4 regions of the Alteromonas sp. AWM4_230 genome follow, and region 4 is predicted to be linked to each of the others. Evidence: predicted binding sites of a transcription regulator. Region 4 holds the regulator's gene; each other region holds the start of a gene.
What was found. The regulator LexA, encoded in region 4, represses DNA repair genes until DNA is damaged. The targets are predictions, from matches to a motif close to TACTGTATNNNNATACAGTA.
Positions count from the first base shown of each region.

Region 1 (7,891 bases), 110 kb from region 4:
CGGTATTAGGTGAAGAGTTCAAGCAAGCATTAGCGCTAGAGCCAATGTATATGGAAATGGCAAGGCAAGACCGGCAGGTCGATATGCTCATGCTCGATCATGTGGACGCGATTGTTTTAGATAGAAACATTTTCAACTACTTCAAGTCTCAAAACAGCGCTTATGTTGAAGAGGAGACAGAATTCCATGAATTATTTCCTATCTCAATATATCGCGCGGCTATACCCAATCCAAAGCTGAGAGCAGAGTTTAATTCAGCCCTTCATCGCTTTATTGCAGGTGGTCGGTATCAATTACTGCTCAATGAATATCAGCTTGATAATCTGCTTCACAAGCTGCCAAAGGCGCCCACCAAACTGTAATTGCGTATTTTATCGTGTAGACAGTGAACCATTTTTGATTCAACGTATATCAAACGTAGCAATACGTTTATGTCCGTCACTTTTTACCTAACCGTAGATAAGGCACGATGGTAAAAAAGTCATCGCATAAGAACGTTTTCATAAAAACAATGCGTTAAGGAAAGCTCTATGTTGAAACAGTGGTATGTACTGGCTGTCACTTTGCTGTGCACCGCCTGTGTGTCGCAATCGCACCGTGAAAATAGTGATAATAAAAAGTGGCTAGATGAGCCAGCATATCTGCAGGTGCAGGCTATCGTTAATGGCGATACTACATCGACAGAGTTGGTCAGTGGTTATCTAGCGCGAATTGAGCAGTTAGATAAAAAGCCCAACAGCGTTTTAGCGCTAAATCCTAATGCATTAGCAGAAGCTAAATCAATCGATAAACAAATAGCCAGTGGAGCGGCATTAGGCCCGTTAGCCGGTATTCCCGTATTGCTTAAGGACAATATTGAAAGCGCAGAAATGCCCACAACAGCAGGTTCTATGGCGCTAATTAATAACGACACCGCACGAGATGCCCCCATTGTGGCGAAGCTAAAAGCAGCGGGCGCGATCATTCTAGGTAAAACAAATTTGTCTGAGTGGGCAAATTTTCGTTCTGAATCATCGATAAGCGGTTGGAGCGCAGTGGGTGGCTTAACTCGAAACCCTCACATATTATCAAGAAGTGCATGCGGTTCGTCGTCTGGCTCCGGCGCAGCGATGTCGCTTCGATTAGCGTCACTTGCCGTAGGTACTGAAACCAATGGTTCTATAATCTGCCCAGCATCTATTAACGGTGTAGTGGGCTTCAAGCCAACCGTTGGTTTACTTTCAAGAACGCACATTGTACCCATTTCATTCAGCCAAGATACGGCCGGACCCATGACAACCAACGTTCAAGACGCATGGCTGATGACAGCGGTAATGGCTGGCGAAGATGCAAGCGATAGTGCTACTGAAAATACAGCTTCCCATCGACCTGACATGCCTTCATCGGAAATGTTGGCAACAGATTTAAAAGGCAAACGCATTGGCGTTGTCAGGTATCGTCAAGGTGATAACCCTCATGTACTGGAAGTTTACGAAAGCGCGCTAAATCAGTTAAAAGCATCGGGTGCTACGCTGGTGGATATAAGTGATTTTTCACAGCCTGATTCCTTTTGGGCCGACTCTTACAATGTTTTACTCAGCGAATTCCATCACAGCATCAACGAATATTTGTCGGGCTCCCCAGCAGAGATCCCTGTAAGAAATCTATCTGAGCTTATTGCTTTTAACAACCAAACCGAGCGAGAGCTAGCGTTATTCAATCAAGATATTTTTGAAAAGTCGCTAGACGCTGCGCCTATTGATAGCGAAGCATATCAAAGCGCCCTTCGCCTTATTCAAGATACAGCGGGCAAAAACGGTATTGACGCATTGCTAGCAAAACACGACGTGGATGTATTAGTTGCGCCTTCAAACAGCCCTTCATTTTTAATCGACGGTGTGTATGGCGATCATTCGCCAGCTGGTTTTATTGGTATAGGCTATCTAGCCGCTGTTGCCGGCTATCCACATCTCACAGTACCAGCGGGTGAAGTGAAAGGCCTTCCAGTAGGCATTAGCTTTATCGGTGCTAAGTGGAAAGATGAAGATGTGCTAAAGATAGGTAAAGTCTTTGAAGCTAAACATGGCTTTTTCATTAAGCCAGGCCTTTTACCTACACGTTTTGATGACCCCAGCTTAAAAGGCATAAAGAATGGACTAAATGAGAGCCGCTAGCTAAAAGCACGTGGTTTGAATGTGAAGTCTGTTAAGCAGTGTTGAAACTAAAAAGCCCCCGACAATTATCGGGGGCTTTTGCTATTTATGTATGCTATTTATGTAGCTGCGAGTGATGATTTAACCTGGCTTTTTAACCCAAGCGCTACACCAGCCATCAGCGTTAACCAGCTTATTAGGGAAAATGTTACAAGGGCGATATTGTTCGCCATCGGCACCCTGCACGTACATGCAGTTTGCACATTTTGCACCTTCAACGGTTGAAGACGGTGTGTAGTTTAATGCTTTCGCAGTTGGGTCATCTGCGCTCAATTGTTCTTGAGCTTGCGCACGTAACGCTACACCACCTAATGTAAGACCGATAACTGTAGAGCCAGACAGTTTTAAAAAGTCACGGCGGTTTACAGATTTCATAACATTCTCCTTAAGAGATAGAAACGATAATGATTCTTTTTTATTCAGTGTCTTAAACGCAAAAACCTGCCCAAAGAGGCAGGTTTTGTGTAATGTTTAAATACTATCTCTTTTTGAAAAAAGATCGAATGAAATGTCTTATTTTCACTTGATCTAGATTAAATAAACTTCAGAGTAATAATACCCGATAGTAATTATCAGACCCTTCTATCTGCTACAAGTTCATTTTTTAGCTAGGGGGACTCCGGGTTTGGCGTAGGCAAACTGTGCAACACGCGTAGTGCTATGATAGCTATCTAATCCAGAAATACAGGCAGTGTTTGCTTTTTCTATATCGGCGTATCCGTCTTCATCAATAATGCTCTCTGGCATATGAAGCTCTTGAATTTCTCCAATAACCATTTCGGTTTCGTTAAGCAGTTTTAAATGTTGCGCCACTTTTAAGCCCATCTTGATTTCGCTTTCTTTAACAAACGGTGCACTAAATGACTCGCTAAACTGCGGCGTTAAACCCACTGCTTCAAATTCGCTCTCATCTGGAGCATAGCGAGCAGACGTTTGGTGCGCTTTGTCTACCCAATCAGTCGACACGTGATTTAGCGTGTAAAAGCCTTGTTGCTTAATATTGCTAAGGGTATCTCGTACCACAGTATGTGGGCGCATTATCATGCCTATAAGTGGCGGGTTAGCACCCACATGAACGATAGAGCTTACAATGGCTAAATTGTTGGTGTTTCCGTTTGTGGTACCCACTAACGTAGCCGACTTAAAGCCAGACAAGCTATTGACTAGATTAGCTCGGTATCGCTGTGCAAGCGCATCTATCTCGCTGCGTGTAAACTGCTTAGTCATTTTCTCGTTCTGCCTCAATTTGAATGTCGTCACCATGCTGATAAGTGGTCAACTCTATAGGTTGGCAGCAGACCTGACAGTCGAGTACTTGGACTTGACCCACATCGTTGACCTCATCTATCTCAACGTCATTAGGCGCCATACAGTAAGGGCAGGAGAAGCCCATGGAACGGGTTAAACTCATATTTCATTGCCTTATTAATCATGAATAGTGTTTATTACGTAATGCTAAGACGAGTGGATTTTCTTTAGCAAAATACCCCGTTATTTATGAAAAGAACGCGCTGAGGCAATCGCAATAGCCATTATTAAATGAAAGGCTTAATAATTAGCCCGAATAAACAGCAGCAAGGTGAATGAATAGAGGTGATGGTGTGGCAAATAAAGTAGGAAACTGCCCGTGTTGTAATAGAGAAACGCGACTTACTTATCATCATCTTATCCCGAAAAAAATGCACCGACGCACCTATTTCAAAAAGCACTTTAGCAAAGCCGAACTGCAGGACGGTATTTATATTTGTAGGCAGTGCCATAGCGGCATACATCGCTTTTATGATGAGATGACATTGGCCAAGCACTATTTTAATTTACAACGCTTACTAGATGACGAGCAGCTTTCAACGTTCTTTCAGTGGGTGTCTAAACAGCGAGTGCGTGTTTAATAAATGGCTTGGTCTAATACCGGCCAGTAGACTTTAAATACATTCGATATGGATTTAATTTGATTAACTTGGCTGTATAAATATACACTATTGGTGTTTTCACAGCCAAAGATACTTCATGCGAAAAGATTTACCGCCACGTTATTACCTCACACATTTTCACGAGTTCCTTAAGTTCTTTGAAGGTGTTAACAGCATGCTTTTGAGTGATGAGGCAGCTGATTTTGTTGAGCGCTTCAACGCATTAAACGATGATAAAAAATGTATTGTGGTGCGCGCTGCAAATCGCAAATATGCGGTTATTGACAGAACCCAGTTTAACTACGGCGAAATAACCGAGCCGCAAGCACAAATAGATTGTCTCATTGATAGCGGGTGGTTTGGCGACCTTTCGAACGCGTCGCTTAATGATATCGCCGGCGTTCTAACCAAAGATGCGTTGTTGGCGCTTCTTGCTGAATACGGCAGTACGCAGGGGCTCGCGTCTCTCACTAAGCCTAAACTCGTGACGTTACTTAATGAACATATCGGTGCTAGAGGCTGGCCAGAGAGCTTTTCGCTAAACAACTATTTAGTGTGTCTATTTGATAATGCGCTTCGCTATTTACTGTTTATCTATTTCGGTAATACCAAAAGCCGTCTGAATCAGTTTTCTATGCGCGATCTCGGTGTAATGAGAACCCGCTCCGATTCGGTAACCGATACTGCACGCTTTGAAAGTAAAAGCGATGCGCAAGCAGCTTGGTTTTACGCCAACCACTATAGCCAGCTAGCCTTTTATAACAATGATATGTTACTTGCCTTAGCGGATAGTGATTTCCCTGCTACAGAAGGTGTGTCAGCCAGTTTCTATCGCGATCAGCTGCTTTACGCACTTGGGCTTAAAGTGTTGGCTTTCGATAGGGCCAAAGGGTTAGACATTTTAAAACTAGCGCAAAGCGATAAAGCGAAAGAAAAGTGGCTAAGAGAGAGCTATAAAGACGGACAAGAAGATGACGTCAAACAAGCTCTTGAGGGCATTATTGATAATCCTCAATCTGATACGCTATTAGCGTTTGCCGAAGATTTTTATGCCCGTAAATACCATAAAAAGCGTACCAGTACCGTTACCGATATGCTACGAAATGCAAGCAGGTCGTTAGATATTGATGTAAGCCAAAATCAGCAGGTAGAACGCGGCGTATTGGCCCATTATGCAAGGCAAGGCGTAGAAGGCTGGCGCACAGAAAACCGTTTGTGGCGAAGTTTATTCGGTCTTACTTTTTGGAAGCAACTTTACGAAGAAGATACGCTGGTTACGGAGTTCGATCGCAGGCCATTATCGCTTAAGCAAAATAACTTTTACGCCAAGTTTGAGCAAAGTATTGAAGCACTGCTGCTTGCCCTTGATAGCAAAGAGAAACTGCGCTTTCACATTCATAAAATGGCCACAATGCACTATGGCAAAGTGAACAGCCTGTTTATGTGGTCAAGCCATTTGCTTACGCCTTTAGAGGCTCTGATAGAACACGGTTCTCTCGACAGTATCTATGCTTTACTTCGCATGATGTGTAAAGATTTTGAAAGCCTGCGCGATGGTTTCCCCGACATTATGGTGTTTGACGGCGCGCTTCGCTTTGAAGAAATTAAAGCGCCGGGCGATCAGCTTCGCCGTAACCAATTGGTTTCCATTCAGCGTTTGCAGCAAGCCGGGTTTGACGTTGCTGTAACGACAGTGAATTGGGTGCGGGACCCAGCTCAACCCTATGTCGTAGTGGATATTGAGACTACCGGTGGAAACAATAGTTATAACCGCATTACCGAAATAGGCATGGTTAAACTAGTCGGCGGTGAAGAGGTCGATAGATTTCAAACCTTGTTGAATCCACAGCGCAGAATTCCTAGTAATATAACCCGTCTTACAGGGATTTCGGATGACATGGTGGCAGACGCACCGCTTTTTGCTGAAGTTGCAGAACAGGTGGTGCGCTTTACTGAAGACGCTGTGTTTGTTGCCCATAATGTGAACTTTGACTATGGGTTCATTAAACAAGAGTTTGCGCGACTAGAGCAGCACTTCAGGCGACCTAAAATGTGCACCGTTCGCGAGATGCGTCGCACTTATCCCGGGCTGCCCTCGTACTCTTTGGCTAACCTAACCAAGCACTTCCATATCGAAATGGAACAGCACCACCGCGCGTTAAGTGATGCCAAGGCTGCTGCTGAGTTGTTAAAGCTGGCGTTTGAGAAAGATGATGAATTGACGGGTCTGTCGGCGAATTAATAACGTTGTTATTAAACTTTTTAGCATATGGGCACTGAACAAAATACGCGTAAACTCAGTATTGAGTTGAGTTATAACGTGCATATTGAGATGTAAAACATGGCATTAACTGAAGAACAAGAATCACGAGTTATTGAAATGGCGTGGGAAGATCGTACGCCGTTTGAAGCAATTGAACGTTTATACGGGCTGCCGGAAAAAGACGTGATAAAGCTTATGCGTAAGAACCTTAAACAAAAAACCTTTAAAAACTGGCGTGAGCGCGTGTCGGGCAGAAAAACTAAACACGCGAGCTTGCGCCCAGAAGGAGTGGATAGGGGTTATTGTCCTTCGCAGTACAAATATAAAAGTGCCAATAAGTAATTTTGATAAGTATTTGTTTGGCGTTACCAGTCTGACAACGTGAATTAGCCCAAGTTACTTCTTTGGCGGAGTAATAGTGGTTATAGGTAAAAGAAACGCGGTTAGTTCTTGGCGCAAAGGCGTTGGGAAGACAACCGTGTTTTCTGATTGCAGAATGCTCTTCGCATGGTGAACCTGACGTAAAAGATTTTGGTAGGTTTCATCATTTTGCTGCAATGCTTCAACCTTACTCATCATGAGTTCTATAAACTCGGCAGTGGATAAATCGTCGTGCTGCCTAATTTCAAAAGCAAGCGCTTTGAGAACATAGGCCTCCCACTCTTTTCTGTAGCTCTCTTTTAAGCGTTCAGGGTATATCGCCAAATCTGCAATATCTTGCGCTAAATCTACAATATCAAGTGGAGCATCGAATAAAACCCGAAATGCAAGAAGCACTTCATCAGAAAGGCGAGAAATGGGAAGTTTTTCTTTGAACTGAGCGTAGCGGCTTGGCACAAGAACACCTTTTTGTTGCGGGTAAAACTTATAGCTTTTTAGCCATGGACCTAATAATCCTGACTAACTAACATCGCCTGATTTTAGTAAAACCAATAGCTGGATGAAAGTAGGCTAGGTTAAAAATACGTAATCTGAAATAACTGAACGTATTGGCAGACCAGCTCGTAATCTATTATGCACTGTTAAAGTGTGTACGCGTTCTTGCTGTTTGGCCCATCGTTTGATGGGCCTTTTTTATTTGGCTTAGCCGTTCTTATGCTATCGGTTGTTTTAACGAACTGACGAACGTCAGTCACTTAACTTTCGAAAGAAAGCTTTATGCCGGCCAGTAACCGGCTGACGCTATCTACAACATCCGCTCTGACAAACCATTCCACATCATGCTTTTCAGATAATACGCCGCTAAATTCCAGCGAGCCACCGTGACCTGTTCCCAAGAAATCTTCAATTAGTTCAGCGCGTTCGCCAAAGTCGCTGTCTATGTAGGAGTAGTATGCGAAGTATTCTATAGGGTATGACGTGTTAAACGCACTGGCTGCAAATTCGCCGCTGGTGCCCACTACAACTTTTGCGGCACTTTCATCCATACGCTGCACTAATTCAACAAACGCCGTATCTTCGTCGTTTACTCGAAACCGATATTCTGCACGAGCGAATGTACCGCCGAGCATTTTTTCAAAACTGGT
Region 1 is NZ_JBSWTB010000001.1:602,482-610,372, forward strand. Features, by position in the region: gene ACXACS_RS02600 (substrate-binding periplasmic protein) at 1-362, shown strand, start outside; gene ACXACS_RS02605 (amidase) at 531-2,153, shown strand; gene ACXACS_RS02610 (high-potential iron-sulfur protein) at 2,274-2,567, opposite strand; gene ACXACS_RS02615 (flavin reductase family protein) at 2,790-3,419, opposite strand; gene ACXACS_RS02620 (zinc ribbon domain-containing protein) at 3,412-3,603, opposite strand; gene ACXACS_RS02625 (hypothetical protein) at 3,794-4,081, shown strand; gene ACXACS_RS02630 (exonuclease domain-containing protein) at 4,200-6,344, shown strand; gene ACXACS_RS02635 (TIGR03643 family protein) at 6,444-6,707, shown strand; gene ACXACS_RS02640 (hypothetical protein) at 6,762-7,202, opposite strand; gene ACXACS_RS02645 (hypothetical protein) at 7,502-7,891, opposite strand, start outside.
Region 1: a site for LexA is predicted at 4,152-4,171, ahead of ACXACS_RS02630 (exonuclease domain-containing protein). Genes of this name have one in related genera too.

Region 2 (7,891 bases), 620 kb from region 4:
ATATCGAATTTAGTGCAATTGTGTCTGACCCTGATCTTGGCGACAATCAAGGGGTTCCGACCTTAGTGTCAGCGCCTTCAGGCGCTACCATTAACGAAGATGGATTGATTTCTTGGCAAGCGCCGAGTAATCAGTTGTTTAAAACCCAACTTTACGAATTTGGTTTTTCAACGGGTGAAGAAGGTGCCGAAGTAGTCAAAACTGATGTCTCAGTGACTAATAATGACGTTCAAGAGTTAGCTCGCTCGGGTATTGAAGTGCCTAAACTGAACAATTCAATGGTAGTGGGTGATTTCGACCACGACGGTGACAATGAAGTTCTCTCCACCGATTCTGCAAATCGCGTATTTTTACTGTCTTATCAAAACGGCATCTACAACCAAACTTGGATGTACCCCTATAAAATCGAGCAAGGTGGAACAGTAAAACAAGTCCTCAGTACCGATTTTGATAACGACGATTACCCCGATATTCTAGTGATATCTGAACACGGCGTATCCGTTGTTACCGACATTGACGAAACGGCAACAACGCTTTTAACTACCGACAACTACATACATAGTGCCGTTCTCGGTGACATAGATAATGATGGTGACGATGAATTGGCCTACCTATACTCACCACGTGATTACGGCGAAGCCAGTGATATTGTGGTGGTAGACCTTAGTTCGCCCGAAACACCTTTATTTACGTTTACCGCCGAAGATACCTATGAAATTGCTCTGGGTAATGTAGATTCCGACACTCAGTTAGAGCTAGTTACTAATTCTGGTTTGGTCTATGACCTTGATTCTGGTGAAAACCAGTGGTTTCTGAACTCAGGATTTGGTAGTCATCACATTGCCGTTGCCGATATAAATGGCGACGGTATTGATGAAATTGTAGGAGCTGACAGTTGGTCTTACATCTATTTGTACTCAGCACAAGACAAGTCTCAAATTACGAGTGTTGAGAATTTTAATACTTGCGACATTAGCGCAGGAAAACTGACTGACGATAGTGATCCTGTATTGCTTGTAGGGGACTGCCAATGGGGCAATGTCCACGCCATGAAGCTGTCTAGTAACACGCTCACTTCAGTATTTAGCGTTGATATGGTTGATCATGGTTCGACCTCGCTGACCCTTGGCGATGCCGACAATGATGGCCTTAACGAACTGTTATGGGGCACCGGTACTACACATTCTGGTGAAAATTTACTCGTAACGGCAGATGTCACAGCCACTTCTGCAACAATAAAAACGTCGGCAACCACACATCAACTAGATAGCTTTAGTGCGGCTGGGTGGGCAGATTTGTACCCTGGTGACGAACGTGCTGTTTTCTTCGTGCCAAGCACGGGTAGTGGTTATGACGGCTCTAAGGTCTTACTAATGGAGAACACAGGGAATTACATTACTAGTGAAGAGATTTCTTCTAACTGGGATAACTCTAGTGTTGCTGTAACTACCGATTACAACAATGACGGTGCTGGTGATTTATTCCTACCTAGTGCAGAAACCTATGATGGCGCATTCGCTGCAATGCGATTAAATGATTTCTCTATTCAATATGAGATTACAGGCGATTATTCAAATGATGTTTCAGTTATCAAGGCATTCGACTTCAATAACGATGGTTTCGATGATGCAGTGTATGTTGATGGTCGCACATTAAAAGCGGTCGACGTGAATAATCAAGTTATGTTGGCCACTTACACCATGCCTCAATATTTCCGTGATTTTGATATTGCCGCGATCAATGGCAATGTGTACGTGGCGCTTTCTCAAGGCGACGACATTACGCAATTACTCAAACCAACAACATCAGGTTTCTCTATTCAGGCAAGCGCCGATATTTCTTGCGCGCGCCTTACCTTTATTAATGCTGATAGTGACGCTGCCGCTGAACTGGCCTGTTATAATCAGAACCAATCTCTAGTTATGTATGATGTAGCTGACACCAGCTTGACCAAGACATCGGAAGTTTCGATAAATAAGGTTATTGTAGACATGGTAGCCAATCCAGCAACCGCTACTGAACAGACACTTCTTGTGACAACGGCGCATGACAATGATTGGAGTTACTACGGTGCTTCTGAACTCAGCGAAATGACGGTTGAAGGCATCAGTATTTGGAAAAGCCCTGCGTTGATTGGTCCGGCCCGCAGCCACTCTCTACACGCGAGAAAGTCTGCTGAGGGAAGCCTAGAAGTGATGATGGCAACATCTCGGGTAATGTATTGGTTAGGCAGAGTGAATTAAGTAAAACTGCTGGGCAATTTTGATACTTGTTTTGGCGTTTACATAATTGAGCGGCGACACATCAATGTTGGTGTGTCGCCGCTTTTTGTTTAGTACTTTTATTCTGGAAACGTTCTGTAAAAAAACACGCGTTTTAACTTAAGCCATTCATGCAAAAGAGTGAGGACCAATCAATCTCGTTAATTATCAAAACGAGGTAGTGTAATTAAACGCTATTGATAATATACTGTCTTTTTATACAGTTTTGTGTGAGCACGTTAAGAACAAAGGCAGGTAATGCGAAAAATTATCCACGTTGACATGGATTGTTTTTACGCCGCAGTAGAAATGCGCGATAACCCAGCCTTGCGCGATATTCCCATTGCTATTGGCGGCAGTGCCGACAGACGCGGTGTTATCTCTACCTGTAATTATCCCGCCCGAAAATTTGGTGTACGCTCGGCTATGGCTACCGCGTATGCGTTAAAACTATGTCCCAATCTTACTTTAGTGAAAGGCCGCATGGAGGTGTATGCCGCTGAGTCGCAAAAAATACGTAAAATTTTTGCAGACTATACCGACCTTATTGAACCCCTATCATTAGATGAAGCTTATTTGGACGTTACTAACAGTGAGTTTTGTGGTGGTAGCGCTACGTTAATAGCTGAAGAAATACGTGCACGCATTGAAAGCGAGTTAGGTCTTACCGCTTCAGCAGGGGTCGCGCCCTGCAAATTCGTGGCAAAAGTAGCCAGCGATGAAAACAAGCCTAACGGTATTTGCGTGATCACGCCTGATAAACTTGATGAGTTTGTACGGGAGATGCCGCTAAAGAAAATTCCAGGCGTGGGCAAAGTTACCATGCAAAAGCTTCAGCGCATGGGGCTGAATACGTGTAACGACGTTCGCCAGTATCCTTTTGAGCGCATTCAAAAAGAGCTGGGCAAATTCGGTAGTGTGCTATGGGAACGGGCTCATGGCATCGATGAGCGCGAGTTGTCAGTATCTCGAGAGCGCAAGTCTATAGGCGTAGAGCGCACGCTAAGTGAAGATATACACACTATCGAGCAATGCATCGACTTCTTGCCCCATTTGTTTGAAAAGCTTCAGGAGCGAATGGAAAACCATAAGAAGCGGACGGGCAAGCCTGTGCGTATTCGCACACAAGGCGTAAAGCTTAAGTTTAACGACTTTCAGCTGACCACGGTTGAACACCGCAGCGCAGCGCTTGATGAAGCTTATTTTCGTACATTAATGCAGGAAGCTTTTGAACGCGCAACAGGGCGTGGCATCCGTCTTGTAGGCGTGCATATAGGCCTCGCCGCCGACCAATCAACACAACAGCTGGTTTTGCCTTTTGAGCCAATTTAATTAACACTAGCGCCTTATTCTCTGACGCAACATTTATCTCGAAGGTCACTATGGACTCAAAACAACTTAAAACCCCCGGCCGTTACAAGCATTATAAAGGCAATTTATACGATGTTTACGAAGTGGCCACCCACTCAGAAGACGAAAGCAAGCTTGTGGTATATCGGCCGTGTTATGGCGAAAAGGCGTTATGGGTTCGCCCTCTGGATATGTTTTTAGAGTCAGTAGAAAAAGACGGAAAGACACTCCCTCGTTTTGCTTATGTGGGTGATATCCCTAATGACGAAAAAATGATCTAATTGTGAAATTAGGTCATAGTGTAAAAGGTCTTATTTAAACAGGCTTCTTACAAGGAAATAATAATGAAAACTGCCCCTCGTTTTAGTGCACCTATAATGGCTGCGCTCATTGCAGCTAGCCCTTTATTCTATTCAACAATTAACCCTGCAAATGCACAAGACAGGTTCGCCGATGTTGAAGTAAAGGCAACCGCGATAAAAGGCTCTGTGCACATGCTTACAGGCGCAGGTGGAAATATTGGCGTATCAGCTGGGGAAGATGGTGTTCTTATCATCGACGATCAATTTGCGCCATTGGCTGAAAAAATAGCGGCTCAGCTTGGCGAACTAGGCAGTGATAAGCCTAAATATGTGATAAATACTCATTATCACGGCGATCACACAGGCTCTAATGCATTTTTCCACAGCCATAAAGGCGCGACCATTCTGGCCCATGAAAATGTACGCGTACGCTTAGCTAACGATGAAAAGATAAAACCGGAAGCCCTGCCAACCATTACCTATGAAGATGGCATTAAAATTTACTTTAATGGTGAGACCTTACATGTAATGCATTTAGCGGTAGGTCACACTGATGGCGATAGCGTAGTGTGGTTTGAGCAACCCAACGTCATGCACACGGGCGACTTATTCTTCAATGGTCGTTTTCCCTACATTGACCAAGGTGCAGGTGGCAATGTAGAAGGCTACATGGAATCGGTAGAGCAGTTGCTAGCGAAAATAGATGACGAGACCATTATCATTCCGGGCCACGGCGAAATCAGCAACAAGCAAGAATACACCGCATTTTTAGCTATGATCAGCGAAACCTTTGACTACGTTAAGAAACTCAAGCAAGACGGCAAAACCCTTGATGAAGTAAAAGCGATGGGCCTAGATGAAAAGTGGGCCGACTGGAGCTGGAATTTCATCAATGAAGAGAAGTGGATAGCTACACTCTACAAAGACGCCTAGCAAAAAATAACAGTGGGGTCAGAGTCAGGACTCTGACCCCCAATAAAATAAGGTGCATTGTAAAACGCACTTTATCAGTGACTAATCACTAAACGTTTGAATATAGAGCTGCTCTACTTTATCTCGCGCCCACTGGGTCTTTCTAAGAAACTTAAGCGACGACTTAATTGAAGGGTCGTTATTAAAGCAGTTCACCTTTATGCGGTAGTACAATCCGTCCCAGCCGTAGCGCTCATGAAGCTGCGTTACGATTTTCTCTAGCGTTAAGCCGTGAAGCGGGTTATTGGGTTGTTGGTTCATATGTTGGAGCTGCTCTGTCTTAGTTTGAGTTATAAGTTTATCACGAACTTACAAGGTTATGGCGTCAGAGTCATTACTCTGACCCCATAACTTTTTGATGCCATACTAAGCGCTAGTCTTCGCTGCCTGTTGCTTTGTTAGTTGCTCTGAATTAAGCACAGGTAATCCCTTATTGGAAGACTCAGTCTTTAACTGCTTTGGCTTTCTCGGGGTTTTGTACAGCGGCCAAATTAGTTGTTCTTTCCAGTCGGCGTAAAACATACCCTCAATACCGTATTGCGCAGGATATTGCCTTGTTATCTTAGCGGTACCAAATAATACATCCCAAAAGAACAATAGGTTGCCGTAATTACCTTTGTAATTGGTCACGCCGTCATCTGCTTTTAATCCATGATGCGCACTATGTGTAGAAGGCGTTGATATGGTGCGCTCAACCACCCAAGCAATAGGGTGTAACCAAGGTATACTGTACAGTACTTTGTCCCACTTCCACTCTGCATGAGCGCCAGTTATCACAGTAAGCTTAACCACTAAATAAAAGGCGTAGGTCCAGCCCAATCCCATATAGATTAGCGCGCCAGAAAACCATAATGACGGCATAAATAAGTAATAGAAGAAGTTGTTTCTGTAGATAATACGAACACTCATGTATTTAGCGTTATGGTGGGCTCTATGTAAGTTGTAGAGAAACCGGGTTGAGTGTGAAAGCCTGTGCCACCAGTATTGCATCATGTCATCAAATATTAAAAGCAGCGCTAAGTGCAAGAGAATAGAGGAATCTGCAAGTACTCCCTGAAATTGGGGGAATGCTAACCCCATTATTGCGGCAGAGCAAAAGAGAACCAGAGGTTGTGTTACGGTAAATAATAGTAACGTACCGATAAGCTCTACTTTTCCATCATCGCTGACTTCCGTAGCTTTTTTAAATAGCTTACCGCTCTTGGCTTCCAGCAAAGCAAACGTAACAAAAACGGCCAAAATTGCCCATTGATAGCTCATAGTAATTACTCCCACACACGATTGTTGAGTGTGAATTTACATTGCGTTAACATTGCAGAATATATACTTATATAGATTTAATGAGCATGTCTTACATTCACGGTATACAGCAGACGGTTATGCCTGATGATTATCTCGATATTTGTATACCCTTTGGAAAGGTAAAAACCTATGCAGCGACCTCGACTATTCACGATAGAGGAAGCAAAAACAAAGGGTTGTCTATTGTTATGTCTGGAGAAGTTAAAATAGGTAATTATGGACTAGACGGCAGTTATCAAATTACCACCATACTGCAACGCGGAGATACGTTTGGAGAATTTACGCTATATGCTTCACTTGCCAGAACCCACCACGCACAAGCGCTAACGCAATGTAAGATACTACAGGTCCCTGAACCTGCTTTTCGTTCTCTTATAAACCAGCATCCTGTAATCTCTGACTTTATTTCTCGATCACTCGCAATAAAGCTTCACGCGGCGCTAGAAAGGCTAGATGATATTCGACGTTTACCCACTTATGTTCAGTTGGCTAAGTTGATTTACCAGTCATATTTGACGACACAAAGTGACGTTATACCCCTGCGGCAAAGCGATTATGCAGAGAGGTTGGGAGTAACAGTACTTACCGCACATAAGTCGCTAACTAAGTTGTATGACTTGCAACTTATAGAGAAACGATATGGAGGAATAGCTATCACCAATGTTGAGCGCCTTAAGAATTTTCTAAAAGACAGTTCGTCTATATTACCTTTGTAGGGGGCTTTTAGTACTCACTCAAAAATTATAACGACCTACTGCAGGTGTTATCTGAACAAAACACATTAAGTGTTCCCCCGGTTGATTAGGTTTTTATCAAGGCTTTAGCCCGTCTAAAATAATGTGCTGAATGTTACTAAGCGTGCTATCAAAGAAGTTGGGCTCGCTTAAATCTTTGCCGGTGACCGCTTTAATTTGCACGCTGAAATCTGCGTAGTGCTGCGTAATAGCCCAAATGCTAAAAATTAGGTGTATGGGGTCAACAGGTTTTAACTTACCCGCTTTTATCCACTCGTTAATGACAGCGCTTTTTGCATCGAGTAAGGCCTTTAGCGGCGTTTCTAATTCCTGTATTAGAAGAGGAGCACCCTGTACCACTTCCATACAAAAAAGTTTAGATTCGGCCGGATTGTCCCGGGACATTTCAAGTTTTACTTTTATGTATTCACTCAAGGTGGCTATGGGTTCCTGTTCTGCAGAAAAGCTTTGTAGCGGCGTTAGCCATACATCTAATAGGTGAGTGATTACCGATAAGTAAAGGCCATCTTTGCTTTTAAAGTAATACAGTAAATTACTCTTTGATACATTCGCTAATTCCGATACTTGTTCTACGGTTGTGCCGCTTACACCGTTTTTTGAAAACAGAGAAAGGGCAGCATCCATAATGCGGTTACGCTTTTCTTGAAGCGCCTTTTCTCTTCGTTTCTGGGTAGTAGGGCTAAATGCTCTTGCTGTTTTTGTATTTAATTGGTCTTCAGATTTACTCACTACTCAATTCTTCTTAACCGGATTTCTGCAATCTGGCGCATAGTTTACGCGCAGTTTTCTAACCTATAAACCCATTTGCACAAATATGCACCAATTAAGTTCAGTTGCACTGGACTGGATGTTCCAAATTGAACCAATAGGTCTAATTTCAAAGTTAAAGATATTTAAGTTATTGAAATTTAAGTGTTTAATAAATTGGCCTGCTTTGTGCTGTTCACTA
Region 2 is NZ_JBSWTB010000001.1:1,112,266-1,120,156, forward strand. Features, by position in the region: gene ACXACS_RS04795 (FG-GAP repeat domain-containing protein) at 1-2,243, shown strand, start outside; gene dinB (DNA polymerase IV) at 2,520-3,593, shown strand; gene ACXACS_RS04805 (DUF1653 domain-containing protein) at 3,644-3,892, shown strand; gene ACXACS_RS04810 (MBL fold metallo-hydrolase) at 3,956-4,846, shown strand; gene ACXACS_RS04815 (VF530 family protein) at 4,928-5,146, opposite strand; gene ACXACS_RS04820 (sterol desaturase family protein) at 5,252-6,145, opposite strand; gene ACXACS_RS04825 (Crp/Fnr family transcriptional regulator) at 6,232-6,903, shown strand; gene rutR (HTH-type transcriptional regulator RutR) at 7,000-7,671, opposite strand.
Region 2: a site for LexA is predicted at 2,468-2,487, ahead of dinB (DNA polymerase IV). Genes of this name have one in related genera too.

Region 3 (7,891 bases), 3.0 Mb from region 4:
CCATTAATACAGACCGCTTTTATGTAATAAGCGTAGACACACTAGTCAACTTAAATGCGTACGACCCGAACGTAATCACCACAGGCCCGGCATCAATTAATCCAGATACAGGAAAACCTTATGGCCTGGACTTTCCCGTTGTCACCATACGTGACTTTGTAAACGTTCAAAAAGCACTGCTTGAAAGCTTAGGTATTGGCAAATTGTACGCGGTTATTGGGCCTTCTATGGGCTCTATGCAGGCTATCGATTGGGCGAGCGCTTACCCAGACTGGGTTGAACGTATGATTTCAGTTATCGGCGCAGGTCAAAGCGATGCATGGACTACCGCGGCATTGGAACACTGGGCAACGCCAATCACTCTAGATAAAAACTGGAACAACGGCGCTTATTCCAAAGAGCAAGCGCCCCTTAATGGCTTAGCTGCCTCGCTCATGTTAATTACGCAAAATGCCCTTACCCCTTCTTTTTTCAACCAAACCGGCAAAACGTTGGATTTTAAAAATGTTGAGTCAGCGCCGCTTAGTGACATACGTCAGTCACACAGTATTGTAAGCTGGCTTCGTGAACGAGCGAAGGCCCGGGCAAAAACTATGGATGCCAACCACCTTTTATACTTGGTTCGAGCTTGCCAGCTCTTCGTTGCTGGGCACCAAGATAATCTTGAGCAAGGGCTGGCGTCGATAAAGGCCAAAACGCTGTTTATTCCAGCCCAAACTGATTTGCTTCTTATGCCCTACTTATCTCAAAGTGCACACCAAGAGCTTATTTCAACTGATATCGACAGCACATTAGTTACGCTAGATGGCAAATTAGGGCATTTAGAAGGAGTGACTAACATATCCGCTCAAGCACAGGCCATTCGCCAATTTTTAGAAAATGATAAGGCAGCAATGTAATGATGAAACCTACACCCTTTTTACGCCGCGCAATGTGGCTTTCTTTATTAAGCGTTAGCGCGCTTAGCTTTAGTTCGCCAAGTTTCAGCGCAGAGTCATCAGCACAAGGTGATGTTCCTTTGCTTACCCTCGATTTAAAGAATGTCACCGTGTCTGGCTTGTCCTCAGGCGGTTACATGGCAACACAATTTCAACTAGCACATAGCGACTGGGTGAAAGGCGTTGGTGTCATTGCTGGCGGCCCCTACTTTTGTGCAAAAGGTGATATAACCACCGCCCTCGCACAATGCGTGAATAAGGTAGAGGGAGAAATTAACCTTGATACGCTAAACGAAAAAGCCAAACAGTATGAAACTGAGGGAAAAATCGCCTCGCTTTCAAATATGAAAGACGCAAAAGTCTGGCTTTTTCACGGCACGCAAGACACCAGAGTGATTGCACAAGTCAGCGATTTATTATTTGAGCAATACAAATTGTGGACAGACACCCAAAATATTGCCTATATCAAAGATAAACCCATGGCACATTTGTTTCCTACCAAAAACAATGGCGTCAACTGCATGAAATCAGAGAGCCCCTTCATTGGGAACTGCGACTATGATGCCGCAGGCGTTTTGCTTTCCCATCTTATTGATGATATTTCAGCTCCTGATGATAATTTGTCGGGAAAAGTGCATTCGATAGACCAACAAAATGTAGCCGGTAGCGATGCTAAAACATTAGCAAGTGAAGGTTTTGTGTATGTACCTGAAAGCTGTGCACAAGGCGAGCCCTGCAGAGCCCATATTAGTTTCCACGGCTGTAACCAGTATGCCGATGCCGTTGGCGATGCCTACACCACCCAGACCGGTCTGAATGAATGGGCTGACGACAACAATATTGTTGTGCTTTATCCGCAAACTAAGAAGTCGTTATTTATGCCGTTAAATCCACAAGGCTGTTGGGATTGGTGGGGCTATGCATCTAGCGATTACGCCAACAGAAACGGTGCGCAAATAAGGGCAGTAAAGAAGCTGTTGTTTTCATTAGATAGTGCACCTTCATCAATCAACGCCTCAGGGAGTACCAATGAGTAAGCGCACCATATTTATCACAGGCGGCGCAAGCGGCATTGGCTTTGGCATTGCCGAGTCAATGATGAAACAAGGCCATCATGTGATCATCGCTGATATAAATGAACAGGCGGCGAAAGAGGCCGTAACTAAACTGGCGCACTTGGATGGTTCGGCCAGCGCAGTGGCGGTAGACGTGTGCAATGCAGAGCAAGTTGCAGCGCTACCTGAGGTACTGGGAAAACATACCGTAGATGTGCTTATAAACAATGCAGGTATACAACACGTTTCTCGTATAGAAGACTTCCCTGCAGATAAGTGGCAGCAGCTTATAAACATAATGCTGGTTGGCCCTGCTCTGTTAACCCAAGCTTTTTTGCCCACAATGCGACAGCAAAACTACGGGCGCATCATTAATGTAGGCTCTATTCACTCGTTGGTAGCCTCGCCCTATAAGTCTGCTTATGTAGCGGCGAAGCATGGGCTGTTAGGTTTTGCAAAAACCATCGCGCTTGAAACAGGTGACTGTAATGTAACCATTAACACTCTCTGCCCTGCGTATGTTAAAACCCCCTTGGTAGAACAACAAATTACAGCACAGGCAAAAGAAAATAACCTTACCGAGGAAGAGGTAATAACAAAAATCATGTTAGAACCCATGCCTAAAAAGCAATTTGTTAGCGTTGAAGAACTTGCAGATACCGCGAGCTTCTTAATGTCGGCTAGTGCCCGCAATATTACCGGGCAAACCATGGTACTCGACGGGGGGTGGACGGCGCGATAGCTGTTAGTGAATTTTACGCTTTATGATTGGTGGTTGTAGCGTGTTTTTCTTCATACTAAAAAGACTGCAAGGCGCAGTCTTTTTCGTTTTATCATCTTGCCAAAAGATTATTCCCAAAGTGAGACATAAATGGCGACCATCTCTTCAATGGTCGGTACGCGAGGGTTATTGCCCGGTGAACCCGATGCCAAAGCTTGCTCAGCCATTGTTGAGGTCGAAGCAAAAAACGTCTCTTTATCAATTCCAAACTCTGCTGGCGTGGGCACTTGTAAATCGGCATTAAGTGCTTTTAGCTCATTGATAAGCTTTTCGTTCGCCATTTCGTCTGAATCTCCCTGTGTAGCGACCCCCATAGCGCGGGCACATTGTGCATAACGCACTGACGCACTTGGAATAGAAAAGGCGGTAACCGCGGGCAACAACATGGCGTTAGACAAGCCGTGAGGCACATGAAAGGCTGCACCGATGGGCCGGCTCATTCCGTGAACAAGGGCCACTGACGCATTTGAAAAAGCAATACCCGCAAGCGTCGAGCCCAGCATCATTGATTCTCTAGCCGTTTCATTTGTTGGATCTGCAAATACAGTACGTAGATTAGGCGCAATTAATGCCATAGCTGATAGCGCCTGTGCATCGCTATAAAGATTAGCTTTGCGGCTTACGAACGCCTCAATAGCGTGAGTGAGCGCATCAATGCCAGTATCGGCGGTAACGCGTGCTGGCAAGCTTTGGGTTAACGAATAATCGACCAGAGCTGCCGTTGGCATAAACCCTAGACCAACACACAACATTTTCTCTGTAGTGTTTTCGTCAGTAATAATAGTGAATCGCGTTGCTTCAGAGCCTGTGCCCGCCGTTGTGGGAATAGCGATAATCGGTAAACCCGCGTCATCGACAACCCGTGGAAATTTGTAGTCTCGCATTTCACCGCCATATTTGCCCAATATGGCAATGGCTTTTGCACTATCGATAGGGCTTCCGCCACCTAAGGCGATAATGCTGTCATAATCGTTGGCTTTAAATGCATCCACACCTCGGGTAATCGATTTTACCGTTGGCTCAGGCACCGTATCTGAAAACACATCTGCGCTAATTCCAGCCTCTTTTAACACTTGCACTATGGCAGCGCTGTATCCCAATTCGACCATCACCTTATCGGTAACCAATAATGGTTTGCGACAGTTAAGGCCTTTGAGGGTTTCAGCCACCCGCTGACTCGCGCCCTTCCCTATATGCATCACTCTTGGCAAAATAATTTGATGAGACATGCTTCCCTCCTGTGGTTGCTTTTCTCCAGCATACCTGCCGAAATGCCTAAAGCAATGACAATGTAAAAATAATGTTATCACCACTTTAATCCGACTGCCTGCTCGACTAGGTTAGCATGCGCCGTACAATCCCAAATTATTGGACTTTAAGCGACAAACAGACTCAGTGGTCTAGCAAACACTCCTCTATTGAAGGCGGCCTGCTCGACTATAATCGATTAGAAGATCGCTAAACCTTGCACTCTGTAACGTTTTACGCTTTTATTTTGCAAAATACCTGTGCTAATGTCCGACCATTGGAAATGAAAGGACATTAGCATTCCATGCCCTATCAAACCGTTGCTTTAATTGGAAAACCTCAGCACGCTGCAACCCATGACAGCTTAAATATTCTTGCCGAATATTTATTAGCCAAAGGCTGCAAACTACTCGTTGAGGAAAGTATTGCTGAAGAGCTTGAAACTGAAAACTTCAAAAGCTGTAACCTTGTTACTATTGGTAAAGAGGCTGACCTTGCCGTTGTAGTAGGTGGTGACGGCAGCATGCTTGGTGCCGCCCGTGTACTGGCGCGTTTTGACATCCATGTTGTAGGCGTCAACCGCGGCAATCTTGGCTTTTTAACAGATATTCACCCTGATGATATCGTTCAACAGCTTGACCTTATCTTCAATGGTGAGTGCGTGGTTGAAGAGCGCTTCTTACTTGAAGTCGAAGTTTATCGGCACGAAAAGCTTAAAAGTAACAATTCTGCCGTAAATGAAGTGGTACTGCACCACGGCAAAGTTGCTCATATGATGGAATTTGAAATTTATATCGATGAGCAATTCGTATTCAGTCAGCGAAGCGATGGATTGATAGTAGCCACACCTACAGGCTCGACTGCATACTCTCTTTCAGCCGGCGGCCCTATCATTATGCCAAAGCTTGATGCACTAACGCTGGTGCCTATGTTTCCTCACACACTGAGCAGTCGCCCCATAGTTGTTGATGCAGACAGTCAGGTATCAATGAAAGTATCAAAGGTAAACAGTGACTCGCTGCAGGTAAGTTGTGATAGCCACATTGTTCTACCCGTATTGCCTGGTGATGAAATCCGCATTAATAAGAGCGTAGACAAGCTTCATCTTGTTCACCCCAAGGGCTACAGCTATTTCAACGTACTTCGCAAAAAGCTAGGTTGGGGCAGTAAGCTTTACTAGTCACATACCCCATTCATTTTTCCCAATGTGCATTTATTACATAAGCCTGTAGCATTTTCGTAATTGCTACAGGATTGAAAAATAAAGATTTTTTAATCTTTCCCTATTTCTCTATTAAAAACGTGTACTTATAAAACTCTCAGATTTCGGCATACCCGTTGCAACTGTCTAGGTAAGTTGTTGGCACAGGGCAAGTGAGATTTTGCCCCTTATGATGTTTTACATCGTGCTGATTTATTTACATTCAATAGGAGATATCATGAGTAACACCAATATCAAATTTACAGCCCCTGGAATGGATAACGATGCTGCTGCCAAAACAATTAAGGTATTGGATCAGCGATTGGTTGCACTATTAGATCTACAGTTAACCTTAAAGCACATTCACTGGAATGTGGTAGGACCAAATTTTATTGGCGTACATGAAATGCTAGACCCTCAGGTAGATGCAGTACGCGAAATGACAGACACCATTGCCGAACGTATTGCAACGTTAGGCGGCGTACCAAAAGGCACACCAAAAGCCATTGTTGAAGGTCGCAGCTGGAACGATTACGAACTAGGAAAAGGTTTAGTACTCGACCACCTTAAAGCACTAGATGCTGTATATGATGGTGTAAATGGCGACCATAGAAAGGCGCTAGAGCTTCTTGGTGAAATTGACCCAGTATCAGAAGATATGATCACTGGTCAGCTGGCAGACCTAGAACAGTTTCAGTGGTTCGTACGCGCGCACATTGAATCTGGAAGCGGTGAGTTGCAGCAGTAAGCTTTTTTATTGAATATTATATAGTTATCTGGCTATTTATAGTTCAATTAAAGTTGGAATTCAAAAGGAGAGCTTAAGCTCTCCTTTTTGATGTTTAGTTTTAAAAAACCGTTACAGCAGTCAACGTATTGGCTTGCAAGCTTTCTTCATAGATAGGCTTTTTGCTGTCGCATTTCACTTAGATTAGTACTGTATAAATTTCTGTAAAACACGCATTCTCATTAATTTCGTTTCTGCAGGTTACTCATAACCCCATATAACCCTGCGGACATATAACATTGATTTCTCGCCCTTTATTAGCTTCCTTCTTATTTTTAGCGTAATTTTTTTACGACTTAACTTTACACAGCCAAAATACTGTATATATTATCAGTTACTGTATATATCATCATGTTCAACTTATTCGAGTGTGGTTATGTTAGCGCATCTTTCTATTTCTAATTTTGCTGTTGTAAAACAACTATCGGTTCAACTGGAAAACGGACTTACTGCAATAACCGGTGAAGCCGGCGCAGGTAAATCAATTGCTATTGATGCGTTAAGCTTGTGCTTAGGCGAACGTGCCGACGCAAATGCTGTGCGTAAAGGAAGTACGAAAGCTGAAATCATCGCACACTTTTCCTTGAGCAATAACGCGTTAGCTAAAGCTTTTCTCGATGAACATGAACTTACCTCAGACGAGGATGAAAACAGCTGCTTTATTCGCAGAGTTATTTCTAAAGAAGGTCGCTCAAAAGCGTTTATCAATGGTATTCCCGCTTCACTTCAGCAGTTAAAAGGCTTAGGCCAATATTTGTTAGCCATTCACGGTCAAAACACACACCTGCAACTGTTGAAAGAAGATCATCAAAGAGATCTAGTTGACGGTTACGCTAAGCATGATGAATTGTTAGCGCAAGTTGCAGAAACTCATTCAATCTGGCGTGATAAGCAACGCTCACTAAAGACACTTCAAGAGCAAGCACAGCAGCGAGAAGATAGAATTCAGCTGTTAACCTATCAGGTGCAAGAGCTCGATGAATTTGCTATTGAAGAGGGCGAGTTCGAAGAGTTGGAAATAGAGCACAAGCGCTTGAGCAATGGTCAAAGCCTTTTAGAACAAGCGCAAACTAGCGTGTACAACTTATATGAGAATGATGAAGGCAACGCTTTATCAGTAATTCAAAGCAGCATTGAGCGCTTAGGCGAATTAGAAGCCCATGATGCAAGTCTAACGCCTATGATAGCATTACTAAACGACGCGGCAATTCAAGTAGAAGAAGCTGCGGGAGAGCTGCGTAGCTACTGCGATCAATTAGAAATTGACCCACTTCGTCTACAGCAAGTTGAAGCGCGCTATGCTAAGGCAATGGAGCTGGCACGTAAACATAGCGTTATGCCAGAAGGGCTATATCAACACCATCAAGAGCTAGCCGCTGAATTCAATTCACTATCTGAACAAGAAACACTATTGGGTACACTTGAAGGCGAAGTAGAAGAAGCGCGAGCAACATACCTAACTGCAACCAAAGGGTTGTCTGAAAGCAGGAACCGTGCTGCTGGTAAGTTAAGTAAAGATATCGAAGCTCAGATTCGTCAAATGAATATGCCTCATGCAAAAGTCGATATTCAAATTCAGTACGATGAACTTAAGAAACCTGTTAGCACAGGTCTTGATACTGTCGAGTTCAAAGTGTCTACCAACCCGGGGCAGGATGCAGACAAGTTAGAAAAAGTGGTGTCAGGTGGTGAGTTATCACGTATAGGGTTGGCTATTCAGGTAATTGCAAGTGACAATCACGCAACGCCTACCATGATTTTCGATGAGGTCGATACAGGTATTAGCGGGCCAACTGCATCTATCGTTGGCGGTCTGTTGCGCAAACTGGGCAAGCAGTCTCAAGTAATGTGTGTAACGCATTTACCACAAGTAGCTGCGCA
Region 3 is NZ_JBSWTB010000001.1:3,448,168-3,456,058, forward strand. Features, by position in the region: gene ACXACS_RS14800 (E22 family MetX-like putative esterase) at 1-899, shown strand, start outside; gene ACXACS_RS14805 (extracellular catalytic domain type 2 short-chain-length polyhydroxyalkanoate depolymerase) at 899-1,975, shown strand; gene ACXACS_RS14810 (3-hydroxybutyrate dehydrogenase) at 1,968-2,735, shown strand; gene ACXACS_RS14815 (iron-containing alcohol dehydrogenase) at 2,843-4,003, opposite strand; gene ACXACS_RS14820 (fatty acid cis/trans isomerase) at 4,120-4,236, shown strand; gene nadK (NAD(+) kinase) at 4,327-5,202, shown strand; gene dps (DNA starvation/stationary phase protection protein Dps) at 5,462-5,971, shown strand; gene recN (DNA repair protein RecN) at 6,387-7,891, shown strand, end outside.
Region 3: a site for LexA is predicted at 6,327-6,346, ahead of recN (DNA repair protein RecN). Genes of this name have one in related genera too.

Region 4 (7,891 bases):
ACAACGAGTACAAAAAGCGAAACTTGTATTTCAGCAGTTTCGATAACCTTTTCGGTACCACAATTCTAACCGGTGAGGTAACGATTAGTAATGCCTCAGGAAGTCATCCAAACTCAAAAGGGGTGCCCCAAGGGCACCCCCGCATTAGTCGATTTTTAGGGCTACCGATTAAGATCAAAGATAGAGTGGTGGGCATGATTGGTTTAGCCAATAAGTTCGAGCCCTACACCTTCGATGATGCTGAGTTTTTGCAACCTCTATTAGATGCATTAGCCGGTCTTTTCTATGCGGTTGAACTGGAAGAATCACGCGCGATAGCTGAGGAGAAGTTGCGTAAGCTGGCCATGACTGACTCGCTAACTGGGCTGTACAATCGACGAGCTTTCGTTGATAAATGCCATCAGCTCTCTGCACAAAGCAATAGAGTGAGCGTAGCGGTAATCGATATAGACCACTTTAAAAAGGTTAACGATACTTATGGACATGATGCAGGAGACCAAGCACTAATTTCGGTAGCCCACCTCATCGAAGAATATTATGTGGAGCCCGATATTGTTTCACGTCTTGGTGGAGAAGAGTTTGCGATAGTAGCAATTTCAGACAACAAAAGAGACGAAGAAAGGCGATTTAACAAACTTCGAGAGGCTGTTGAAAAAACAGAAGTTAAATACAAGAAAGACACGATATTCGTAACAATAAGTATTGGTGCTGTCTTTGCTGAGGATAGCTTGAATCTTGACCTTAGTGTGTTACTTTCCAAAGCGGATAAACTGCTATATACGGCGAAAAAGAATGGCCGAAATCGAGTTATTCTAGAGTAATAAAAACTTTAGGCTGTGCGAGGTTTCACGTATTTGACAGCCTTAAGCCCCCTAGTTTTTATATACTAGGTGCTAGCCCCATGCAGCTTGCTCCATAGTTTCAAGATTTTGCGCTTGTTATTTGCTTTTAGGTGTATATACTTACAGGAACTGTATGAACAGACAGGTCTTTTATGCGCCCACTCACAGCTCGACAAACTGAAGTTTTAGAACTTATTAAAACAACCATGCAAGAAACGGGAATGCCGCCTACGCGCGCGGAAATAGCTCGTCAACTTGGTTTTCGTTCTGCCAACGCAGCAGAAGAACATTTGAAGGCATTGGCGCGTAAGGGCGTAATTGAAATTTTGCCTGGTACCTCGCGTGGTATTAAGTTAAATATCCCCCTCGAGGATACTGCACCAGAAGAAGAAGGCTTGCCTCTAATAGGGCGCGTGGCGGCTGGTGAGCCAATTTTGGCGCAAGAGCATGTAGAATCCCACTACAAGGTCGACCCTGCTTTGTTTCAGCCTCAGGCAGACTTTTTACTTCGTGTAAACGGCATGAGCATGAAGGACATCGGTATCTTGGATGGCGATCTTCTTGCTGTGCATCGCACGACTGATGTCCACAACGGTCAGGTAGTGGTCGCGCGGGTGGATGAAGACGTTACGGTGAAGCGTTTAGAGAAACGCGGTCGTGAAGTTTTACTTCATGCTGAAAACGAAGAGTTTTCGCCAATTAAGGTAGACCTTGCCAGCGAGCCTTTTGCTATTGAAGGTATTGCCGTAGGTGTTATTAGAAACGCCGACTGGATGTAAGGTTTTAGCATCTTCAATCAAAAGCGGCGTATTAGCCGCTTTTTTTATGCCTTTTAGTACCATATTTTAGTTAATTTTCTTAGGTTAGCGTTTGTTAGTATGTCTCAAAACTACGAAATCTGGCATCACCATTGTGCGAAAGATATGCGCTATTTGGCCCGAGAATGAATTGGCTAATACACATTTATTATTTGAAAGTTTGTTTGAAAAATAGGACGAGCGATGTGTTAATTGTTGATTTTATGACCAAATGAAGCTTCATCCTCATCAACACCCCGTTCAAAATGCGCGTTTGATTTTTTAAGCGCCGCGAGCACGCCCAATATCCTCTCCAACAAAATTGTAACGTAAGCCTGCCACAAGAAATGGTTAAAAATTAGCCTCTTCATTAAATTTTTAATAGAAAAGACTAGACGACACGACATTATTGCGCAATTCTTATACAGAGATTAACAAAATAATAACAATGACTCTAAATTTGTTTTACAAGTTGAGGTGATGGGTCAATCGTTCGCAAACCATTTGGTAGGGCAGCGCGCAGAATAATCAGCGTTTTTGGTCTTGCTATTACGGAGGTGCTGAGTGAAACAACTAACGACCGTTTTTGCAAAGTGGTGTTCAATAATACCATTTTTGCTTTTCTCCCCTTTGCTTCTTGCACAAGAAGTTAGTGAAGAAGCCTCTTCGCTTAATTTGAGACGCGGTGCTACCGACATCAGTGGGCAGGTCTATGATCTGCATATGTTGATGTTCTTCATTTGTGTAGGTATCGCGGTTGTAGTTTTTGGCGTGATGTTCGCCTCAATGTATCTGCATAGAAAGTCTCGTGGCGCCAAGCCCGCTAACTTTCATGAGAACGTGAAGGTTGAAATAGCGTGGACCGTTGTACCTTTTCTTATTCTCATCTTTATGGCTGTGCCTGCGGCAAACACGCTTATTGCGATGGAGGACACGTCTGAGCCTGACATGACTGTGCTAGTAACAGGCTCACAGTGGAAGTGGCACTACAAGTACATGGACAGCGACGTAGAATTTTACTCACTGCTTGCTACTCAGCGTGAGCAAATAGAGAACAAATTTCAAAAAACCGACAATTATCTGCTTGAAGTTGACCGTCCGTTAGTTATTCCAACTGGGAAAAAAGTACGTTTTCTTATTACCTCTGACGACGTTATCCATTCGTGGTGGGTCCCGGATTTTGCTGTGAAAAAAGATGCCAACCCGGGCTTTATTAACGAGTCTTGGGCCAAAGTGAATGAGCCTGGTATTTATCGCGGACAGTGCGCAGAGCTTTGTGGAAAAGACCACGGCTATATGCCGGTTGTGGTGATTGCTAAAGAGCCAGCTGAATTTGATAAATGGATGGGTGAACAAGAAGAAATTGTTCGCAAAGCAAAAGAAGAAGAGCAGCGTCTACTTTCTATGAATATGTCTATGGATGAATTGATGAAAGAAGGCGAGCGCGTTTACAACGCTACGTGTGCAGCGTGCCACATGCCAAATGGTGAGGGTTTACCAGGTGTATTCCCAGCACTTAAAGGCAGCAAGATGGCGTTAGAGGATCAGCAAGGTCACATCGACATTGTACTTCATGGTAAGGCGGGTACAGCCATGCAAGCGTTTAGCAAAATGCTGAGCCTTAAAGAAATTGCTGCGGTAGTCACTTACGAGCGCAATGCGTGGGGCAATAACACGGGCGATATGGTGCAGGCCAAAGACGTCAATGCAGTGGCAAACGGAAACTAGGAGCAGACAAATGAGCAAAGCAACTGAAGTTATTTCGCCAGATACCTCTGCGCCTCACAGTGGTCAAGTAAATGGCGATCATCTACATGATGACCATGAACATCACGACCATATTCCTAAGGGAATAACGCGCTGGCTGTTTACCACTAACCACAAAGACATAGGCACACTGTATCTGTGGTTTGCCTTCATCATGTTTTTGGTTGGCGGCGCAATGGCCATGGTTATTCGCGCTGAATTGTTCCAACCTGGCTTGCAAATTGTTGAGCCAAACTTCTTTAACCAAATGACCACGGTGCATGGGCTTATCATGGTGTTTGGTGCTGTAATGCCTGCCTTTACAGGGCTCGCAAACTGGCTCATCCCCATGATGATCGGCGCCCCAGATATGGCATTGCCGCGCATGAATAACTGGAGCTTTTGGATTTTACCTGGCGCTTTTTTAATTCTGCTTAGCTCGCTATTTATGGAAGGTGGCGGCCCTGCCTTCGGTTGGACTTTTTATGCGCCGCTCTCAACAACCTACAGTGGCGATTCGACAGCATTGTTTGTGTTCTCTGTTCACATTATGGGTATCTCATCCATTATGGGTGCGATTAACGTGATAGTGACCATCTTTAATATGCGTGCGCCAGGCATGACTTGGATGAAAATGCCGCTATTTGTATGGACGTGGCTTATTACAGCGTTCTTGCTGATTGCGGTAATGCCAGTGCTTGCTGGCGCGGTGACCATGGTATTGACAGACAAGTTTTTCGGAACCAGCTTCTTTGATGCTGCAGGTGGTGGCGACCCGGTGATGTTCCAGCATATTTTCTGGTTCTTCGGGCATCCTGAAGTCTACATTATGATCTTGCCCGCTTTCGGCATTATTTCTCAAATTGTCCCTACCTTTTCTAGAAAACAACTGTTTGGCTATGCCTCTATGGTTTACGCCACGGCGTCTATCGCACTGCTTTCTTTTGTAGTTTGGGCTCACCATATGTTTACCACGGGCATGCCGGTGTACATGGAAATGTTCTTCATGTTTGCCACCATGCTTATCTCGGTACCAACTGGGGTAAAAGTGTTTAACTGGGTAGCGACCATGTGGCGTGGTTCACTAAGCTTTGAAATGCCAATGATGTTCGCTATTGCTTTTATCGTGCTGTTTACCATTGGTGGACTATCTGGACTAATGCTGGCGATAACACCTGTGGACTTCCAGTACCACGATACCTACTTTGTTGTGGCTCACTTTCACTATGTTCTGGTAACAGGGGCGGTCTTTTCAATTATGGCGGCCGTGTATTACTGGCTGCCTAAATGGACAGGCAAAATGTACGACACTACTTTGGCTAAATGGCATTTCTGGTGTTCTTTAGTATCGGTAAATGTCTTGTTCTTCCCTATGCACTTTGTGGGTTTGGCAGGTATGCCACGCCGTATTCCTGACTATGCATTACAGTTCGCTGATTTCAATAAATGGATAAGTTTGGGTGGTTTTGCATTCGGTTTATCTCAGCTTATCTTTCTTGCCCTGCTTATTAAGGCGTGCAAAAAGCAAGGTGAGCCGGTATCAGCGCAAGTTTGGGACGGCGCAGAAGGATTGGAATGGGAAATTCCATCCCCCGCTCCTTATCACACGTTTGAAACTCCGCCTGTCGTCAAGTAATGATAGGTGGGATTTGTGAATTGACCATTCTTGTAAAGCGCTAAACTGCAGCGGTAAGGATGGTATTCACATATTGCTGACGGTGGAGTAGATAAGCGGCTAAAAAAGCGTTTACCAAGCTTCACTTTTGGAGTTACCCGGAGGTTGCGTGATGTCACAGCAAAGTGCAAATAACAAAATGGTTATCAAGCTTGTTGCTATTGTCATAGGCATGTTTGGTTTTGGCTTCGCTTTGGTTCCCTTGTATGACGTATTCTGTGACGTAGCGGGAATTAATGGCAAAACCGAGAACACGGCAGCCGTTTACCAATCAGTTGAGATTGATGAATCGCGAGAAGTGACCGTAGAATTTATTACTCGCACAAATACCGGTATGCCGTGGGAGTTTCGCGCTGAAACCAAGCGTGTGAAAGTGCACCCCGGCGAGCTAAACACGGTATCGTTTTATGTGAGAAATCCTGCATCAAGCAATATCGTCGCTCAGGCCATTCCTTCTGTATCTCCCGGAACAGCAGCACTCTATCTGAATAAAACGGAATGCTTCTGCTTCAATCAGCAGCCACTTGATGCGGGGAGTGAGGCCTATATGCCTATGCAGTTCTACGTAGACCCGCAGCTTCCTGAAGATATAACCTTTTTTACCTTGCAGTACACACTCTATGACGTCACAGCGCGAGCCAGTGACCTAACGACAACACCGAATCCCTTTATGGCTTCGACACCATCAACTGGCGAATAAGCAGAAGGGATAAGGAGAAGAAAATGCAAACCGAAGTACAGAATCACGAATACCAAAAATACTATGTACCAGCGCAAAGCCCATGGCCCATTGTAGGGGCCGTCGCTCTATTTCTTATAGCTGTAGGTGCAGGCAACTATGTGGTGCAGGCGACCAAAGGCGAAACCGGCTATGGCGGTCATATCCTTTTAGCGGGAATAGCCGTATTGCTGATTATGCTAGTGGGCTGGTTTAAAAACCAAATTGATGAGTCTATGGCTGGGCTTTACAGCGACCAGCTAGGACGTTCATACCGCCAAGGCATGAGCTGGTTTATTTTCTCTGAAGTAATGTTTTTCGCCGCGTTTTTCGGTGCGCTTTACTACGCACGGTTTATCTCGGTTCCATGGCTTGGTGGCGCATCGAATAACGCTATGACCAATGAAGTCTTATGGCCGACTTTTGAGGCAATCTGGCCGCTGGTATCAACGCCAGGCGGCACAACCACACAAGAAATGAGTGCTGCGGGTTTACCCACAATCAACACTGTTATCTTGCTTATCTCATCAATCACACTGCACTTCGCTCATGTGGGTCTAGAGCAAAACAAACGCAAGCAGTTGACCCTTATGCTAGGCATTACCATTTTACTCGGGTGTGGGTTCCTGTTTTTACAGGTGGAAGAGTACATTCATGCCTATCGCGACTTGGGGCTTACGCTTCAGTCAGGCATTTATGGCAACACCTTCTTTATGCTTACAGGGTTTCACGGTATGCATGTGACCCTCGGTACCATCATTCTTATTGTATTGTTTTTTAGAGTGTTAAAGGGGCACTTCACACCAGAAAACCACTTCGCTTTTCAGGCGGGAAGCTGGTATTGGCACTTTGTAGATGTAGTGTGGGTCATGCTCTATCTCTTCGTTTACGTGCTTTAGAAACAACACCCCAAACTCAATAAGGCCTTGGGTTTGGGGTAATTAAACCGGTACCAATAGCAATAAGAATAATAATAACAATGACGGCAGAAGTGAGCACTCGTCGACCAATATATTTACTCATTGGCCCCTTAGATGTGTCGTTTTTTATCATGATGCGCATCGCCATGAACAGATTAACAATCATGTACAGTACCAACGCAACAAGGACTATTTTTATCAACATACTCACCTCAGTTTTTATTCTCATTTTGCAGGGTGCGAGATAATCATGCTTTTTCGCACTCGCCACGTTATTCCTTGGTTACTCACAGGCTTTAGTGTGGCGATTATGTGCGGGTTAGGTTACTGGCAACTTGATCGCATGGTTCAAAAGCAACAACGTTTAGCTAGCATAGCGCAAAAGCAAAGTAATGGAACCTTGAGTTTAGAAGAGGCGCTGAACCACACAGATCCGAGAGATATCACCGTTTCTTTCAGTGGTTCCTTAGATGCAAATCACGTATTGCTTTTAGATAACCAGATTTACAATCAACGGGTAGGGTTTGACGTGATAGCGCCGGTATATACCAATGCCGGTTGGCTTTTAGTGAACTTTGGCTGGGTGCCCGCACCAGATTTAACTCGCACCTTGCCAGATATAAGTTTTACGAGCGAAATTCGCGATTTTACCGGTGTCGTCAGTGTTCCGGGTAATAACCCTTTAGTTAAAGAAACCAACATGGCCTTGGCGCAAAGCCCTGCGCTTGTTCAGCACATCGAATTTCCCGAATTAAACGACGCCTTAGAGCGACATTTTTTACCTTTTGTTCTCCAGCTTACTACGCCTGACCCAGCGTTTATTCGCGAACATCAGGCCGTTGTAATGTCTCCCGAAAAGCACCTGGGTTATGCCGTTCAGTGGTTTGGTTTAGCCATTGCCGCTGCGGCTATAGGTGGTTTTGCAATTAATAAGAAAGGACGTAGTTATGAGTAATGCTGCTTCGAAAAAAACGTTAATTATCATGGTAGCTGTGTTTGTTTTGCCTGTCGTCATGGCGAAGCTTGCACTTGACAACGATTGGTTTACCAAAGGCGCTACTAATAAAGGTCAGCTGCTTGCGCCAACAATCGACATGAGTGCACTTTTGAAAGATGCAGAGCCTAAGTGGCGTTTACTTTACGTCATGCCGAATGAGTGCGATGCAGTGTGTGAAAACGCACTATTTAGCATT
Region 4 is NZ_JBSWTB010000001.1:489,721-497,611, forward strand. Features, by position in the region: gene ACXACS_RS02090 (sensor domain-containing diguanylate cyclase) at 1-821, shown strand, start outside; gene lexA (transcriptional repressor LexA) at 995-1,621, shown strand; gene coxB (cytochrome c oxidase subunit II) at 2,204-3,367, shown strand; gene ctaD (cytochrome c oxidase subunit I) at 3,378-5,021, shown strand; gene ACXACS_RS02110 (cytochrome c oxidase assembly protein) at 5,173-5,760, shown strand; gene ACXACS_RS02115 (cytochrome c oxidase subunit 3) at 5,784-6,677, shown strand; gene ACXACS_RS02120 (DUF2909 domain-containing protein) at 6,694-6,903, opposite strand; gene ACXACS_RS02125 (SURF1 family protein) at 6,949-7,653, shown strand; gene ACXACS_RS02130 (hypothetical protein) at 7,646-7,891, shown strand, end outside.